2 regions of the Comamonas sp. CMM02 genome follow, and region 2 is predicted to be linked to the other one. Evidence: riboswitches for the same ligand, from Rfam matches in the RefSeq annotation. Region 2 holds a riboswitch; the other holds the start of a gene.

Region 1 (7,593 bases), on a different contig from region 2:
GCGTATTGGCTTCCAGTTCATGGTGAAAGGTTTCTTCTGCAGGGTAGACGTGCTCTTCCATGAAACGCAGCAAGCGTGCCTGCAATTCCTTGGTCTTAGGGGAGTAATCAAAATCCATGGAGTGCTCCTTTTCGTTAACTAGCAAACATGGGCATGCACTGCCCCCCGGCAGCTACAGGCCGTCTAACACACAAGGGGGTAAGGGGGGTTGTGACCGGCGCTGTTCAAGCGCCGTGTTTCTGTGCGTACGACCATGCCAGCTGTGCCATCGGACGTGCCGTATCGCCTGCTGCCTTGGCCTGTGCGCTGGAAGCTGTTCCGGCCTCCACACGTTTGGCAATGCCCTGCAAGATGGCCGCAATGCGGAACATGTTGTAGGCCAGATAAAAGTTCCAGTCTGCCTTGAGCTGCTCAGGCGTTGCCAGACCTGTGCGCTCGCAGTAGCGACGCATATATTCCGCCTCGCTGGGAATGCCTAGCGCCTGAATATCCAAGCCACCGATGCCACGCCCCAGGCTGACAGGAATGTGCCAGGCCATGCAGTGGTAGCTAAAGTCTGCAAGGGGATGGCCCAGTGTGGACAACTCCCAGTCGAGCACGGCGATGACCTTGGCAGCATCAGGAGCAAACATGACGTTGTCCAGCCGGTAGTCACCATGCACGATGGAGACCTTGCGCTCGTCCCTGGCGCTATCGGGCATGTTCGCTGGCAGCCACGCCATCAACTGGTCCATCTCTTGGATGGGCTGCGTGACGGAGGCTGTGTACTGCTTGCTCCAGCGTCCAATTTGGCGTTCAAAATAATTGCCGGGCTTGCCGTAGTCAGCCAGACCCTGCTGGTGCACATCCACGGTGTGCAGCGCCGCTATCACGCGGTTCATCTCGTCGTAAATTTCACCGCGCTGCGCGTTGGTCATTGCGGGCAGAGACTGGTCCCACAGAATGCGCCCCTCTTTGAACTCCATGATGAAGAAGGCGCGGCCAATGATGGACTCGTCCTCACACAATGCGTACATGTGCGGCACAGGGACATCGGTACCCGCCAGGCCGCTCATGACCTTGAACTCACGCTCAATGGCGTGCGCAGACGGCAACAGCTTGGCTACCGGGCCGGGCTTGGAACGCATGACGTAGCTGCGCCCCGGTGTGATCAATTTGTAGGTAGGGTTGGACTGCCCCCCTTTGAACATCTCTACCGTCACTGGCCCCTCAAAGCCTGCAACGTGCTGCACCATCCATGTGCTCAGCACTTGGACATCAAATTCATGTGCCTCAGAGACGGGTTTGGTACCTACAAAATGGTCAAAGTTGCTCATACGTCTTTAAAGGTCAGTTTCCACGATGCGCAAAAGCCCATCGCGGTCGCGCACCACCAACCCACCCGGCTCGATCCGGATGATGTTCTCGCGCTCCATGCCCTTGAGCTCTTGGTTCACGCGCTGGCGTGATGCCCCGAGCAGTTGGGCCAACTCTTCCTGCGCCAGTTGCAGGCCGATACGAATTTCCTCGCCATTGGCAAGGCTGGGAATGCCATAGCTGCGAGCCAGATGCAGCAGTTGCTTGGCCAGACGTGCCCGCAGTGGCAACGTGTTCAAGTCTTCCACCAAACCATAGAGCTGCCGAATGCGGCGCGCCGCCAGCCACAGCATGGCTTCGTAAAACTCTGTGTGTGTTGCCAAAATGCGTTTGAAATCTGCCTTGGCCACGCACAGCAGCGTGGTGGAGCCGTGCGCATACCCGTCGTGGGTGCGTCGATCCCCGTCGAAAATGGAGGTATCCCCAAACCACAGCCCAGGTTCGACATAGGTCAGCGTAATTTGCTTGCCCGTGATCGATGTGGAACTGATGCGAACCGCCCCCCTGGCGCACGCAAACCATTCTTCCGGCGCTTCGCCGCGGGCGCAAATTAACGCACCATCTTTGAATCGTTTGACGTAAGCGCATCGCAGAATGTCGTGCCTGAGAGAAGGTGAAAGGGATGAAAACCAGCGACCTGAGTTGATCGCTTCACGTTCTTCGATAGTAAGAATCGGATCGTCCATAGCCTGTCGTTTCTGTGACTGAAAACCAGACCATTGTCGCGTCAGAGACCAGCACGTTTCGCGCTTGAGCAGACCTCACATGGCCAATTTGTCCAGAAAGTGACACTTTTCGCTTTACAAAGCCAAAACACAAAGGGTTAACCCTTAACTTATTGTCTTCAAAGGACTTCTTTCAATAAGCCTGCATTCGTGCTTAGCGCGAATATGTGGTTTTTTTATTCGAAATTTCCGCTGTGCGGAACATGGTTATCCCCGCCGATGAGCCGACAGGCATGCCCAACAGCGGCCCAGCATGCAAAAAACAGCACGAAGTAATTCGGACCACAGCCCATATCTACGCCACCAAGACTGCATGCGCCAGCGGCCATAAAAAAAGCATGGCAAGAAAACCTGCCATGCTTTTTGGGTGACTAACAGCGCTGACGACATCAGCGCCAAAAGCCATTCGGATGTTCAGCTACGCTTGCTTATCTGTGTGCACTGGCACCACTGGAATGCGCGCACCGTGAAGATCAATCACGCAGGACACATCACCGATCTGCACCGGGGTGCCGTGAAAGCTGGCTTCCCATCCGTCAGTGAGTTTGAAGTTCATCGTTTCATTGACCAGCGTTCGCTCACCCTTCAACAATTGCATATCACTCGCACTTAACTCAATGCGCTGTGGATACGCGTTGTTGTGGGTTTTCCAGTGCTCGCGCAAGATAGCGATCAGGGTGTCATAGAGATTGGGCATGGCACTAATTTTAAGGGACAGCACCCTTACCGCAGTGCGGCAAGGGTGTGCTTATGCCTTTACCTGGTCGCTGCGCTGAACTGCATCAGAACTGGAAATCTGCACGCACCCAGACAGTGCGGCCAGGTTCTTGCAAGCGAGCGAACCCGGGATAACCAAAGCCTGCATTGCCTGCCAAGTTCAAATGCTCTGCATAGTCTTTGTCAAACAAGTTATCAACACCCGCGAGCAACTTGAGGTGCGAATTCACGCGATAGCTCGCATTGATGGCCAAGGTGCCAAAACCAGAGCTGGCCCCCAGATCACGCCCCACAATGTTGCCCTCATCCAAGCTATACCGGTGCTGGCCCGGGACCAGACGCCACAGAGCACCGGCGGTCCATGCATCTTGGGCGTAATCCAGCCCTAAGCGCAGTTCGGCAGGTGGAATTTGAGGCAAGGGCCGGTGATCAGTACGGTTGTCCGACCAGGTTCCTGCCAATGTGGCCTGCCCTGTCCATGACGGCGTCAAGCGGTAGCTGCCGCCCAGCTCCAAGCCCGCAGTACGTGCATCTACATTACGCACACTGGAGGTCATGCCCGGGTAATTGAGCAAGATGTAGTCCTGCACCACGCCCATATAAGCAGACACCCAGGCCTGAGCCTTGTCACTTTTCCATTGCGCGCCCACATCCAGCTGGGTGGTTTTTTCGGGCTTGAGTGTTACGAATGCATTGCCTTTGCCCACCGCACTATTGCCCGGCGAGATCAGCTCCCAGTAATCAGGGAAGCGCTGAACATGGCCAACCCCTGCATAGACCGTTGTGCCATCCGCAGCCACGTGCTCCCAGCGCAGAAAGCCACTGGGCATGGCCGAGCTACTGCGTGTATCGACCTGTGCCGCGCCATAGCGCTGCGCCTTGGCTTGATCCAGACGCAAGCCCCCTACCCAGCGTGTCTGCACACTGGCCTGCCAGCCCAATTCTGCAAACCATCCCCAGTTAGAAAACTTGGCATCGCGCACACGCTCTTTTGTCTGGAAAGGCAGCAGTGGCGTTCCTGTGCGCTTGTCGTGCGGGCTGGTGTACATATCCATGCCTGTGGTCAGCTCCCATTGCGCCGCGGGTTGCACAGTGGCTGCGACGCGCCCTCCTGTTGTGATGCGGCGCACATTGCTGGCCATGCCACCCGCCATCATTCCTGACGCTGGGGGTGTTCGCAGCTTGAAGTTATCCATCACATGGTCTGCGTTGTGGTGGTAAAGCTGTGCCTCCACTTTGGATAGCCAGCTGTTGATTTGGCGCTTTTCAAAGCGCAGCCCCCAGCTTTCTCGACGAAACTGGGTGCCGTCCATACCGCGCGCACCATACCGCGCCTCACCATCTCCAGCGCCAGCGCTTAACTCCAGCAAAGTCTGGGCATCGGGGGTCCAGCCCAGCGCAACGTCCGTGTTCCATTTTTCATAGGCTGAAGGCACGCGACGCCCGGCACCATCTTGGTAATCCTGGCTGTGCGCGCGGTTGGCACTCATCCGAGCAAACATGCTGGCATTCCCCAGCTCCAGCTCCACACGCTGGTCATTGCGGCCATGGCTGGCACCTAGCACGCTGGCAGAACCACGCGCACCAGGCTCGGTAAATTCAGGTGGCAGGCGATCAAAACGCACCACCCCCGCCGATGCACCAGGCCCCCACAGCACGGTTTGCGGCCCTTTCACCAAGGTGAGCTGGTCATAGGTCTCTGGGGAGATGTACGAACTGGGCGCATCCATGCGCGAGGGACAAGCGCCCATCAACTGCGAGCCATTGGTCAATAGCGGCAGCCGTGAGCCAAACTGCCCCCGAAACACGGGGTCGCTGTTCGATCCACCACTTCGGATGGCAGAAAAACCAGGAATGCTCTTGAGGTAATCCGCCGCATCACTGGCAGGAATAGGTTGCCGCGGCTGTTTAGGGTCGGTGACCACCTGCGCGAAAGAGTGATCGTGAATCGCCGTCACAACGACTTCTGGCAGTCGCTCACCTTGCTCAACAGGCATTGCAGCCCGGCTGACAGAGGCCATTGAAAACACGGATGCACACGCCCAGACACACACGCCGGGGGTCAAAGGGCCACGCGGTGCCCAAAATTGTTTATTCATCTTGCAAAAATCCGCGCCCCTTCCCTGCTGCAAAAGTCACAAGCGTGCAGGCACGCCTGCCCTGCGTGCATGCGGGTCAAGGCAAATTTGAATGAGGGATCGGCGCATCCACAAGGAATGCGCCCGTTTCAAACGCGCGCGGAAACGGGAGGTCCACGGGGCGGCAATTGCGCCGCCACCTGCAAGGAGGGAGGGAAATGTGCCGGGCGCCGCCAGTTTTCCAGGTAGGCGGGCTCAGGGTATTGAGCCAGTTGCAATGACCACGCAGGCGGCGGACTCAGTGCAATACAGAGCAAACATTGCGGATCTTGGTGATCGCTGTGTGGATTGCTGCTGTGGTCTTGATCGACCTGTGCCCCCACCCAAAGCGGCATCTGAACCAGGGTGCTAGCCGCACCCTCTGCCTCTGAAATACAGAGGCTTTCGTGCATCGCAACAGCCAGCGAATCGCTGCTCGTCGCCAGCCCACGCACGCGCGCACCAGAAAGCAGCGCTACCAGCCATAGCGCTGTAAACACCATAAAAACGATGGTGTGCAATCGACGGTTGTGACGCAGCTGCTCTAGCATGGGCGCCCATTATCAAATATGCGCGACTGCGCGCACCGCAGATCAAATAGCAAAGACAGTGCAATCTGCGGCAGATTTGCGCCTGCGCAACTTCTCTGAACAACGTGGCACAATCGCCCCGCTGCTTTCCTGCAGCAACTCGCTAGGGGTGCCCTGTGTCGCAGACAGAGGGCTGAGAGAGTCCCTTTGAACCTGATTGAGATCATCCTCGCGCAGGGAAGCTGTTCAGCTGGCCTATGCACCCGCACGCTTTGAGCGCTGCCCGGGTGCTCGCCTGTCACGGCCCCTGCTTCGTTGGCATACGGAGCATTTAATGAGCCCCTCTTCTTCCACACCCGCTAACCAGGCGCTGTCACAGACTTTGCCGTCTGAACGGGTGTTTGCCTTGCGCGACCACGCGGCCCTGTGGTTCAGCCTGGGCGTTGGCTTGCTGGTCATGCAGGTTGGTGCCTATTTATTGCCGGCACTGTCTACCCAGCAAGCCGTATTGGCGATTGTTTTAGGCTCAGCTTTAGGTGCAGGCCTTTTGGGCTGGATGGCCAAAATTGCCTGCGATACAGGCTTGTCCAGCGCAGCACTGATGACGCATGTGTACGGTCGTCAATTTGCCAAACTGCCTATTTTGCTGAATCTGGTGCAGCTCATTGGCTGGGGCACATTTGAACTGGTGGTCATGCGCGATGCCAGCGTTGCCATTGCACGTCAGGCAGGTGGCATGGTGTCCACGTTCTGGCCTGTGGTGATGACACTGGTCTGGGGTGGCGTGATTGCGCTGCTGATCAGTGGCTCCATGCTCAAGCTGGTGCGCCAGCTGATCGCACGTGTGGCACTGCCACTGGTGATCGCTTCACTGCTATGGCTGACATGGCACTTTGTGGGCCTGGCAATGGAGCAAGGCTGGCACAGTCTGTGGCATCGTGAAGGCACGGGCGGCATGGGCTGGTTACCCGCCATGGATCTGGTCATTGCCATGCCTATTTCCTGGCTCCCCCTCGTGGCCGACTATGCACGCCACGGCCGCGATGGCCGTAGCGCCCTGCGCGGCACATGGCTGGGCTATGCCGCAGCCAATATGTGGTGCTACGGTCTGGGTGTCCTGGTGACACTGACGCTGCCTAGCGCCGACTTGGTCACCGCCTTGCTGCTGGCCCAGGGTGGATTGATTGCACTGACCTTGATCTTGATTGACGAAGTAGACAATGCATATGGCGACACCTACTCAGGGGCCATGGCCGCGCACAGCATCGTGCCGCGCTGGACTCTACGCCGCTGGGGCCTGGCTCTGACGCTGGTGTGCGTTCTGCTTGCACTGGTACTGCCCATGCACAGCATTGAGCCATTTTTATTGATGCTCAGCTCCGTGTTTGTGCCTTTGTTTGGTGTCATCCTGGGCCGTTTGGCATGGCAGTCAGCACCTCAGCGCCTGTCCCAAGCTGCCCAGTGGCTGCAAGATGCACACCATACCCATTGGCCTGCAGTGCTGCTGTGGCTGTCGGGCGTGGCGTTTTACCATCTCCTGCCCTCGATTGCAGCAGAAGCTGGCCGCTCAGTGCCAACATTGATTGTCTGCTTTGTCTTGGCGCGCTGGTTACCGCGCACACCAGCATCCCGCGTGTGATCAAGTGAGGGCAATTTGCAAGTTGTGTCTAGACGTTTCATCACTTAATATCGGCCGCAACGCGATGACGTCAGGATTTCGCTCTGCTTTTTGCGTGTCAAATCCAAAATCAGAAGCGCCATCCAAGGCATGATTCATGCCATTGCAGGCAACGCGTTATACGTAAGTGCCTCAACCATTGATTCACAGGAGTTATTACCGCGTGCTGCCTCAACTTGCCCTTCACCTGACCGGCCGCCTGCGCCGCGGCGGCATTGCTGCCCTGTTGCTGACAGGCGCTCTCGCCTCCGCCCCTACGTTGGCCCACGCACAAGAGTTTTTGAGCATCAAGGGCAAAACCGTCAACATCCGTGCAAAACCCAGCACGCAATCCGAAATTGCCTGGGAGCTGATCAACGGCTACCCCGTAGAAGTGATCGCCAAGCAAGACGATTGGGTCAAGGTCAAAGACTTTGAGGGGCCATTGGGCTGGGTGCACAAACCCCTGACATCGACCGAACCTCACTTTC
Region 2 (7,593 bases):
CCTGTCTTTGAACATGCTGCGCGAAGCTGTCGAAGGCACCATGAAGTCCACCGCAATGATCATGCTGATCGTGATCGCCGCGGCCTTCTTGAACTTCGTGATGTCGGCAACGGGTTTGACCAATGCGATTACTGACTTCATCGGTGGCCTGGGTCTGTCTGCAGGCTGGATGTTGCTGGTCCTGGTGATCTTCTATCTGGTGCTGGGCTGCTTCATGGAAACGCTGTCCATGATGATCACCACGATCCCCATCGTGGCCCCCGTGATGATCGGTCTGGGCTACGACCCCGTATGGCTTGGAATCATGATCATCATTTTGGTTGAAGCCGCCTTGATCACCCCACCTGTGGGCATGAACCTCTTCGTCGTGCAGAGCTTGCGCAAGTCTGGCTCCATGAACGATGTGATCGTGGGTTCACTGCCCTTTGTCGCAGCCATGTTCGTGATGCTGCTGCTGCTGGCCCTCTTCCCGGCCATTGCCATGTGGATGCCCACCACCTTCGGCTAACTGTTTTTGAAATCATTGGAAATACAAATGCAAGCTACCTTCAACATCGAATCCAAAGGGCAGACCCGTGCCGTGGAAGTTGAACTGAACCACCTGATCGTTGCGGGCTGGGCTGGCCGTGACATTGCCGCCATTGAGCACCACATCGAAGAGCTGGCCGCCATTGGCGTGCCGCGCCCAACCAGCGTTCCCCTGTACTACCGCATTGGTGCAAACCAGTTCACGCAAGAGCCTGTGGTGCAGGTCGTGGGCCCGCACTCATCCGGTGAAATCGAAGCACTGGTGTTTGAAGCCGAAGGTCAGCTGTGCCTGAGCATTGCCTCTGACCATACAGACCGCAAGCTGGAGGCTTACAGCGTGGCCTTGTCCAAACAGGTGTGCGCCAAGCCAGCGGCCAAAGACGCTTGGCTGTACGCTGATGTGGAAGAGCACATCGACTCCTTGATCCTGCGCTCCTGGATCACTGAAAATGGTGAGCGCAAGCAGTACCAGGATGGCCCCATGTCTACCCTGCGCACACCGCGCGATCTGATCAGCGGCTACGACGGTACATTTGCGCAAGGCACTGTGATGACCTGTGGCACCGTTGGCGCTATCGGTGGCATTCGCCCATCGACAGTGTTCGAGATGGAGCTGCACGATCCGGTGTTAAACCGTTCGCTGCACCACCGCTACGAAATTGAAATCCTTCCCGAAGTTGCCTGATAAAGATTGCAGCCATGTCCAAACATTGTGTTCAACGAACCGAAGCAGCGCTGCAAGCCATTGCCGCTGCTGGTGATGAAGGTGCTCGCATCTTCGTCAAGGTTTACACCGCATCCGCAAGGGCAGAGGCTGCAGCAGCCGACGCCCGTGCCGCAGCTGGCATCTCTTTGAGCCCTATCGATGGCCGTATCGTGTCGATCAAAGACCTGTTTGATGTGGCTGGCGAGCCCACTACCGCTGGCTCCAAGGTGCTGCGCACAGCACCACCGGCCCAGCAAGACGCGGTCATCGTGCAGCGCCTGCGCTGTGCAGGCGCTGTGATCATTGGCAAAACCAACATGACCGAGTTCGCCTTCTCGGGCATCGGCATCAATCCGCACTACGGCACGCCTGGCAATGCCAAGGATGCAAGCCGCATCCCCGGAGGCTCGTCTTCTGGTGCGGGTGTTGCTGTGGCACGCGGCATGTGCGAGATTGCCATTGGCTCCGACACCGGAGGCTCCATCCGCATTCCCTCAGCGCTGAACGGCGTCACCGGCTTCAAGCCCACGCAGGCGCGGGTGACACGCGAAGGGGCATTGCCCCTGTCGTACTCGCTGGACACCGTTGGCCCATTGGCCAATGATGTGCTTGACTGCGCCAAGACCGATGCCGTACTGGCTGGCCAGAAATGGGAGCCATTGATTGTGCGAAGCGTTGATGGCCTGCGTGTAGGCATCCCTCGTGGCCTGCTCTTTACGCATGCGGATGAGCAAGTGCTTAAAGCGTTTGAATCAGCGTTGGGGCAGTTGACAGCCAGCGGCATCAAAGCCGTGGACGCGGATCTGGACCACCTGCTTGGCGCGCCATTCAAGCTCCAGGAGAACGGCACCTTGATTGCCTGTGAGGCGGCTCAGATCCACCAGGAGCTGTTTGCCAATGGCACAGACGATCAGCTGGACGAGCTGGTCAAAGCACGTATTACCCGTGGGCAAACGGTTGCAGCTTCACACTACGTTTCCGTGCAGCAAGCGCGTGCCAAGTTGCAGCCGCAGCTCGATGCGGCCATCGCAGACTTCGATGTACTGCTGCTGCCAACAGTTCCAGTCGTTGCTCCGACGATTCAAAGCCTGGACGACGCGGCAGAGTTCAATCGCACCAACATGCTGGTTCTGCGCAACCCGTCCGTCTTCAACTTCTACGACCTGCCTGCAGCTTCTATCCCATTGCCCCGCTCTCAAGGCGAGTTGCCAGTGGGCCTGATGGTCGTTGGCAAGCGAGGTGCTGACCGCGACTTGCTGGCGCTCGCCCAAGCCATCAGCGCCAGCCTCTAAGCCCTAAAGAAACGCCCTCTCCAAACTGCAAAAGCACCGAGAGCCACGAAGCGCGCACTGCTGATGGCAGCAGCCATTTCAGTCGCGCTTCGTGGATGTCTCAGTGCTTTCAAAGCGGACGCCCAGCCACCTGGGTCAGTCATCCGCTACATGCGGCTTATGCCTGCACTTTGGTCAATGGAATGTAGAGCTGCCCACCCGTGCGGTTAAATTCCTCTGCTTTGGCCTGCATGCCAGCTGCAATGCCCTGTCCCTCAGCCAGCCCCTTGGCGGCTGCGAATTCACGCACTTCCTGCGTGATTTTCATGGAGCAGAATTTGGGGCCGCACATAGAACAAAAGTGAGCCACTTTGGCGCTGTCCTTGGGCAGGGTTTCGTCGTGAAAGGCGCGGGCCGTGTCAGGGTCCAGGCCCAGGTTGAATTGATCTTCCCAGCGGAAGTCAAAGCGCGCCTGGCTCAGTGCATCATCGCGTGAACGTGCACCCGGATGGCCCTTGGCCACATCAGCGGCGTGCGCCGCAATCTTGTACGCAATGATGCCTTGCTTGACGTCATCACGATCGGGCAAGCCCAGATGTTCCTTGGGCGTTACGTAGCACAGCATGGCCGTTCCCATCCAGCCAATCATGGCCGCGCCAATGGCCGATGCAATGTGGTCGTAACCGGGAGCAATGTCGATGGTCAGCGGGCCCAGTGTGTAAAACGGCGCTTCGTGGCAAGTTTTGAGCTGCTCGGTCATGTTGGCCTGAATCATGTGCAAAGGCACATGCCCGGGGCCTTCGATCATGGTTTGCACATCGTGCTTCCAGGCCACTTGCGTCAGCTCGCCCAGCGTAGCCAGTTCAGCAAACTGTGCTTCATCGTTGGCATCAGATGCGCAGCCGGGACGCAGACCATCGCCCAGCGAGAAGCTCACGTCGTACTGCTTCATGATGTCGCAGATGTCTTCAAAGTGCTCGTACAGGAAGCTCTCGCGGTGGTGTGCCATGCACCACTTGGCCATGATGGAGCCGCCACGCGAGACAATGCCCGTACGGCGCTGCGCCGTGAGGTGGATATAGGCCAGACGCACACCCGCGTGGATGGTGAAATAGTCCACCCCCTGCTCGGCCTGCTCAATCAGTGTGTCGCGAAAGATAGGCCAGGTCAGGTCTTCGGCAATGCCGCCCACCTTTTCCAGTGCCTGGTAAATCGGCACCGTGCCAATTGGCACAGGCGAGTTGCGCACGATCCAGTCACGCGTGGTGTGAATGTTCTTGCCGGTGGACAGATCCATCACGTTGTCCGCACCCCAGCGAATGGCCCAGACCAGCTTTTCCACTTCTTCTTCGATGCTGGACGTCACGGCAGAGTTGCCGATGTTGGCGTTGATCTTGACCTTGAAATTGCGGCCAATCGCCATGGGTTCAATTTCGGGGTGGTTGATGTTTGCCGGAATGATGGCGCGGCCACGGGCCACTTCGTCACGCACAAACTCAGGGGTGATGATTTTTGGAATGGAGGCGCCCAGACTGTTACCGGCCAGACGCGCTTCACGTGCGGTGTCTTGCTGGTATTGCTGCATCCACTCGCGGCGACCGTTTTCACGCAGCGCCACATATTCCATCTCCGGCGTGATGATGCCGCGCTTGGCGTAGTGCATCTGGGTCACGTTCTGGCCAGATTTAGCGCGGCGCGGCTGGCGCTGCAGTGCGGCGGCTTCTGCGCGCAGTTGCGCGACGCGGTTGTCTTCTTCCCCGCGCTTGCCACCATCATCGAGCGCCATGCGCGGGCGCCCCACGTAGAACTCGCTGTCGCCCCGCGCCTCAATCCATGCACCGCGCACGCTGGCCAGCCCTTGGCGCACGTCGATCTGCGCCTGAGGATCGGTGTAAGGGCCGGATGTGTCATAGACACTGACCTGCTCGCCGTTAGTCAGTGCAATATCACGCACCGGCACGCGCAGCTCAGGGTGCAATGCGCCGCTGAGATAGCTTTTGGTGGATGCAGGAAAAGGCTGCCGCGACTGGGCCAGCAGCTGCGCAAAACGAGTGGCATCTGGTGCATTGCCAGCAGCGGGGGTAAAGATGGAATCGGGTGCGTTCATCGCGGTCTCCTCAAAGGCCAAAGCGGGGATAAAGCGCTCCGAGGAATGCGTGGCTCTGATCTGGCCGTAGCTTGCGATGGACTGCGTCCATCACAGACCACGGTGCACCTTGGTGAAGCAAGAGATACCAAGGGTTCGGTATCGTCTTTACCAACCAGAATCTGCTGATTCCGGCCATGGCTGACGCGCCATGAGGTCAGTCCATAAAAGACAAAACCCCAGTGCGCGAGGCGCCTGGGGTGTGCTGTGCCGCATGAATCACGGCCAAGGACATGGAGATGCCATCAAGCTGTCATTCACTGGCCCTGCGTCAGGGTCCCGCTCTTCTTACGCCGGTATGAACCGGATCAAGTTCGTCGGGTTCGCAAATCAGAGATTTTTCAATCTCTTTTTACATCTCAGCGCTTTCGCACACCCCGGAGCTGCTCAAAGTATACCGACCTTTGGCAGCAACAGCGCATGCTGCATGCGGCCCCCTAGGGGTAAAACTTTTTCACCCTCGGCCATTGCACCAGCTGGTGCACGTGCAGCGGCAGGTATCCTGCCTAGCCCTTTGAGATGGAAGCATTGCAGCCATCAAAAACCTTGCGATGTGGAAAATTCGCCAAGTCATACGCGTTACTCACATGCACAGCACTGCAAGAACAGACTATGTTCACCGCTGTGTAATCCAAGCTTTGCACAGCGGTGCCACATTCCCCACTCAAACCCCAGACAGACTATGGAACTGCGTCAGTTGCGCTACTTTGTACGCGTTGTAGAACTCGGTTCCATGAGCCGTGCAGCACTGGATCTGAACCTGGTGCAATCCGCACTCAGTCAGCAAATCAGCCGCCTGGAAGGTGAGCTGAGCACCCGCTTGCTGCAACGCACCAGCAAAGGCACGGTTCCGACCGAAGCGGGCATTGCCTTCTTTCACGAAGCACAGCTCACACTGCGCCATGCCGAGCAGGCCATTCGGGCTGCACAGCAAGCACGGCTGTCCGGCGCGGTGAGCATTGGCCTGTCTCCCACCATTGCATCGGTGCTGGGTCTGCCACTGATGAAAGCCATGCGTGAGCGCTATCCCGAGGTGCGCCTGCACATGGTGTCTGCCCTCTCCGGGCACCTGACCAGCCTGCTCAATGCCCGCCAGCTGGATCTGGCCATCTTGTTTGATGACAAGAATGCAAGACGCTGGAGCGTGCTGCCGCTGCTGGAAGAAAAGCTCTACCTCATTCAGTCCAGGCAGCACCCTGTGTGCCCGCACACAGCCACCACCAGCATGGCGCAGCTGCGGGGCGTGCCGCTGATCCTGCCATCGGGCACGCATGGGCTGCGCTACTCCATCGTTACTGCGTTTGCGCACGCAGGCATTCCCTTGAACATGGCACTGGAAATTGATGGTTTGCCCCTGCTGATGGAAGCCGTCATGGCGGGCATGGGGGCCACCGTACAGCCGTGGTCTGCCGTCAAGCTGCACCACGCCGCTGAAGAAATGTTTCAGTGGTCCGAAATCATTGACGGACAGGTGCGCCGCCCCGCCATGCTGTGCGGTCTGTCTGAGGACGAGCTCTCACCCGCCGCGCTGGCTGCCCGGGTGGTGCTGCTGGACTGCACCAGGCAACTGGTCAGCAGTGGCGCATGGGCAGGCGCGACGCTGAGTCATCACGAAAACTGATACCCCCATTCCATTTGCCACCTGCCTCACCCTGAACGTTCTGCCTAGAGTTCACATTCCCCACGAGTGAGACTGCAAGGAGAGAGATTCATGGACACCGATGTTCTGGTCATCGGTGGTGGCAATGCCGCCCTGTGTGCCGCGCTGATGGCGCGCGAAGCAGGTGCGCGCGTGCTGCTGCTGGAGTCCGCACCGCGCGAATGGCGCGGCGGCAACTCCGCCCACACCCGCAACCTGCGCTGCATGCACGATGCACCGCAGGACGTGCTGGTAGAGGCCTACCCCGAAGAAGAGTACTGGCAAGACTTGCTCAAGGTCACAGGCGGTATCACCAGCGAACATCTGGCCCGCATGGTGATCCGCGCCTCCTCCACCTGCCGCAGCTGGATGCGCAAGCACGGCGTGCACTTTCAGCCACCACTGTCTGGTGCTTTGCACGTGGCACGCACCAACGCGTTCTTCATGGGCGGTGGCAAGGCGCTGGTCAATGCCTACTACCGCAGCGCTGAAAAACTGGGCGTTGAAATTCGCTACGAATCGCCCGTGGATCGCCTCGATATTGAAGACGGTGTCTTTCAAGCCGCATGGGTCAACGGCCAGCGCATCACCGCAAAAAGCTGTGTGCTGGCTGCCGGCGGGTTTGAATCCAACCGGGAGTGGCTGCGCGAGGCCTGGGGCCAGAACGAGCGCGGCGAATGGTCGGCAGACAACTTCATCATCCGCGGCACTGCGTTCAACAAGGGCGTACTGCTTAAACACCTGCTCGATGATCACCAGGTCGATGGCATTGGCGACCCTACACAGGCACACATGGTGGCCATTGATGCCCGCGCCCCGCTGTATGACGGCGGTATCTGCACCCGCATTGACTGTGTCTCGCTGGGCGTGGTGGTCAACCGGGATGCACAGCGTTTTTACGACGAGGGAGAAGATTTCTGGCCCAAGCGCTATGCCATCTGGGGGCGCCTGGTGGCACAGCAGCCGGGGCAGATTGCGTATTCCATCATCGACAGCAAAGCCATTGGCCGCTTCATGCCGCCCGTGTTTCCCGGTGTGAAGGCAGACAGCCTGCCCGAGCTGGCCCACAAACTGGGGCTGCATGTCGATACCTTCATGCACACCCTCAATACCTACAACAGTGCCTGCAAAGTCGGCAAGTTTGACCACACCGCACTGGACGATTGCCACACCCAGGCCCTGACACCGGCCAAAACCCACTGGGCACGCCCGATTGATACCGGGCCGTTTTACGGCTACGCGCTGCGCCCCGGCGTGACGTTTACGTATCTGGGCCTGAAGGTGGACGACACCGCCGCAGTGC

What was found. A riboswitch is a leader RNA that binds a small molecule or an ion and turns the genes downstream of it on or off. The one in region 2 is predicted to bind thiamine pyrophosphate.
Region 1: another riboswitch for thiamine pyrophosphate. It lies ahead of IB213_RS09095 (cytosine permease); the one in region 2 lies ahead of thiC (phosphomethylpyrimidine synthase ThiC).

The regions. Positions count from the first base shown of each region.
Region 1 covers NZ_JACUZW010000002.1:850,154-857,746, reverse strand. The annotation lists gene IB213_RS09125 (acyl-CoA dehydrogenase family protein) at 1-118, opposite strand, end outside; gene IB213_RS09120 (phosphotransferase family protein) at 225-1,316, opposite strand; gene IB213_RS09115 (Crp/Fnr family transcriptional regulator) at 1,323-2,042, opposite strand; gene IB213_RS09110 (hypothetical protein) at 2,500-2,778, opposite strand; gene IB213_RS09105 (TonB-dependent copper receptor) at 2,864-4,897, opposite strand; gene IB213_RS09100 (hypothetical protein) at 5,026-5,466, opposite strand; TPP riboswitch at 5,601-5,702, shown strand; gene IB213_RS09095 (cytosine permease) at 5,780-7,084, shown strand; gene IB213_RS09090 (SH3 domain-containing protein) at 7,287-7,593, shown strand, end outside.
Region 2 covers NZ_JACUZW010000001.1:830,223-837,815, reverse strand. The annotation lists gene IB213_RS03855 (TRAP transporter large permease) at 1-508, shown strand, start outside; gene IB213_RS03850 (DUF2848 domain-containing protein) at 536-1,213, shown strand; gene IB213_RS03845 (amidase) at 1,228-2,526, shown strand; gene thiC (phosphomethylpyrimidine synthase ThiC) at 2,684-4,612, opposite strand; TPP riboswitch at 4,920-5,041, opposite strand; gene IB213_RS03835 (LysR family transcriptional regulator) at 5,334-6,272, shown strand; gene tcuA (FAD-dependent tricarballylate dehydrogenase TcuA) at 6,363-7,593, shown strand, end outside.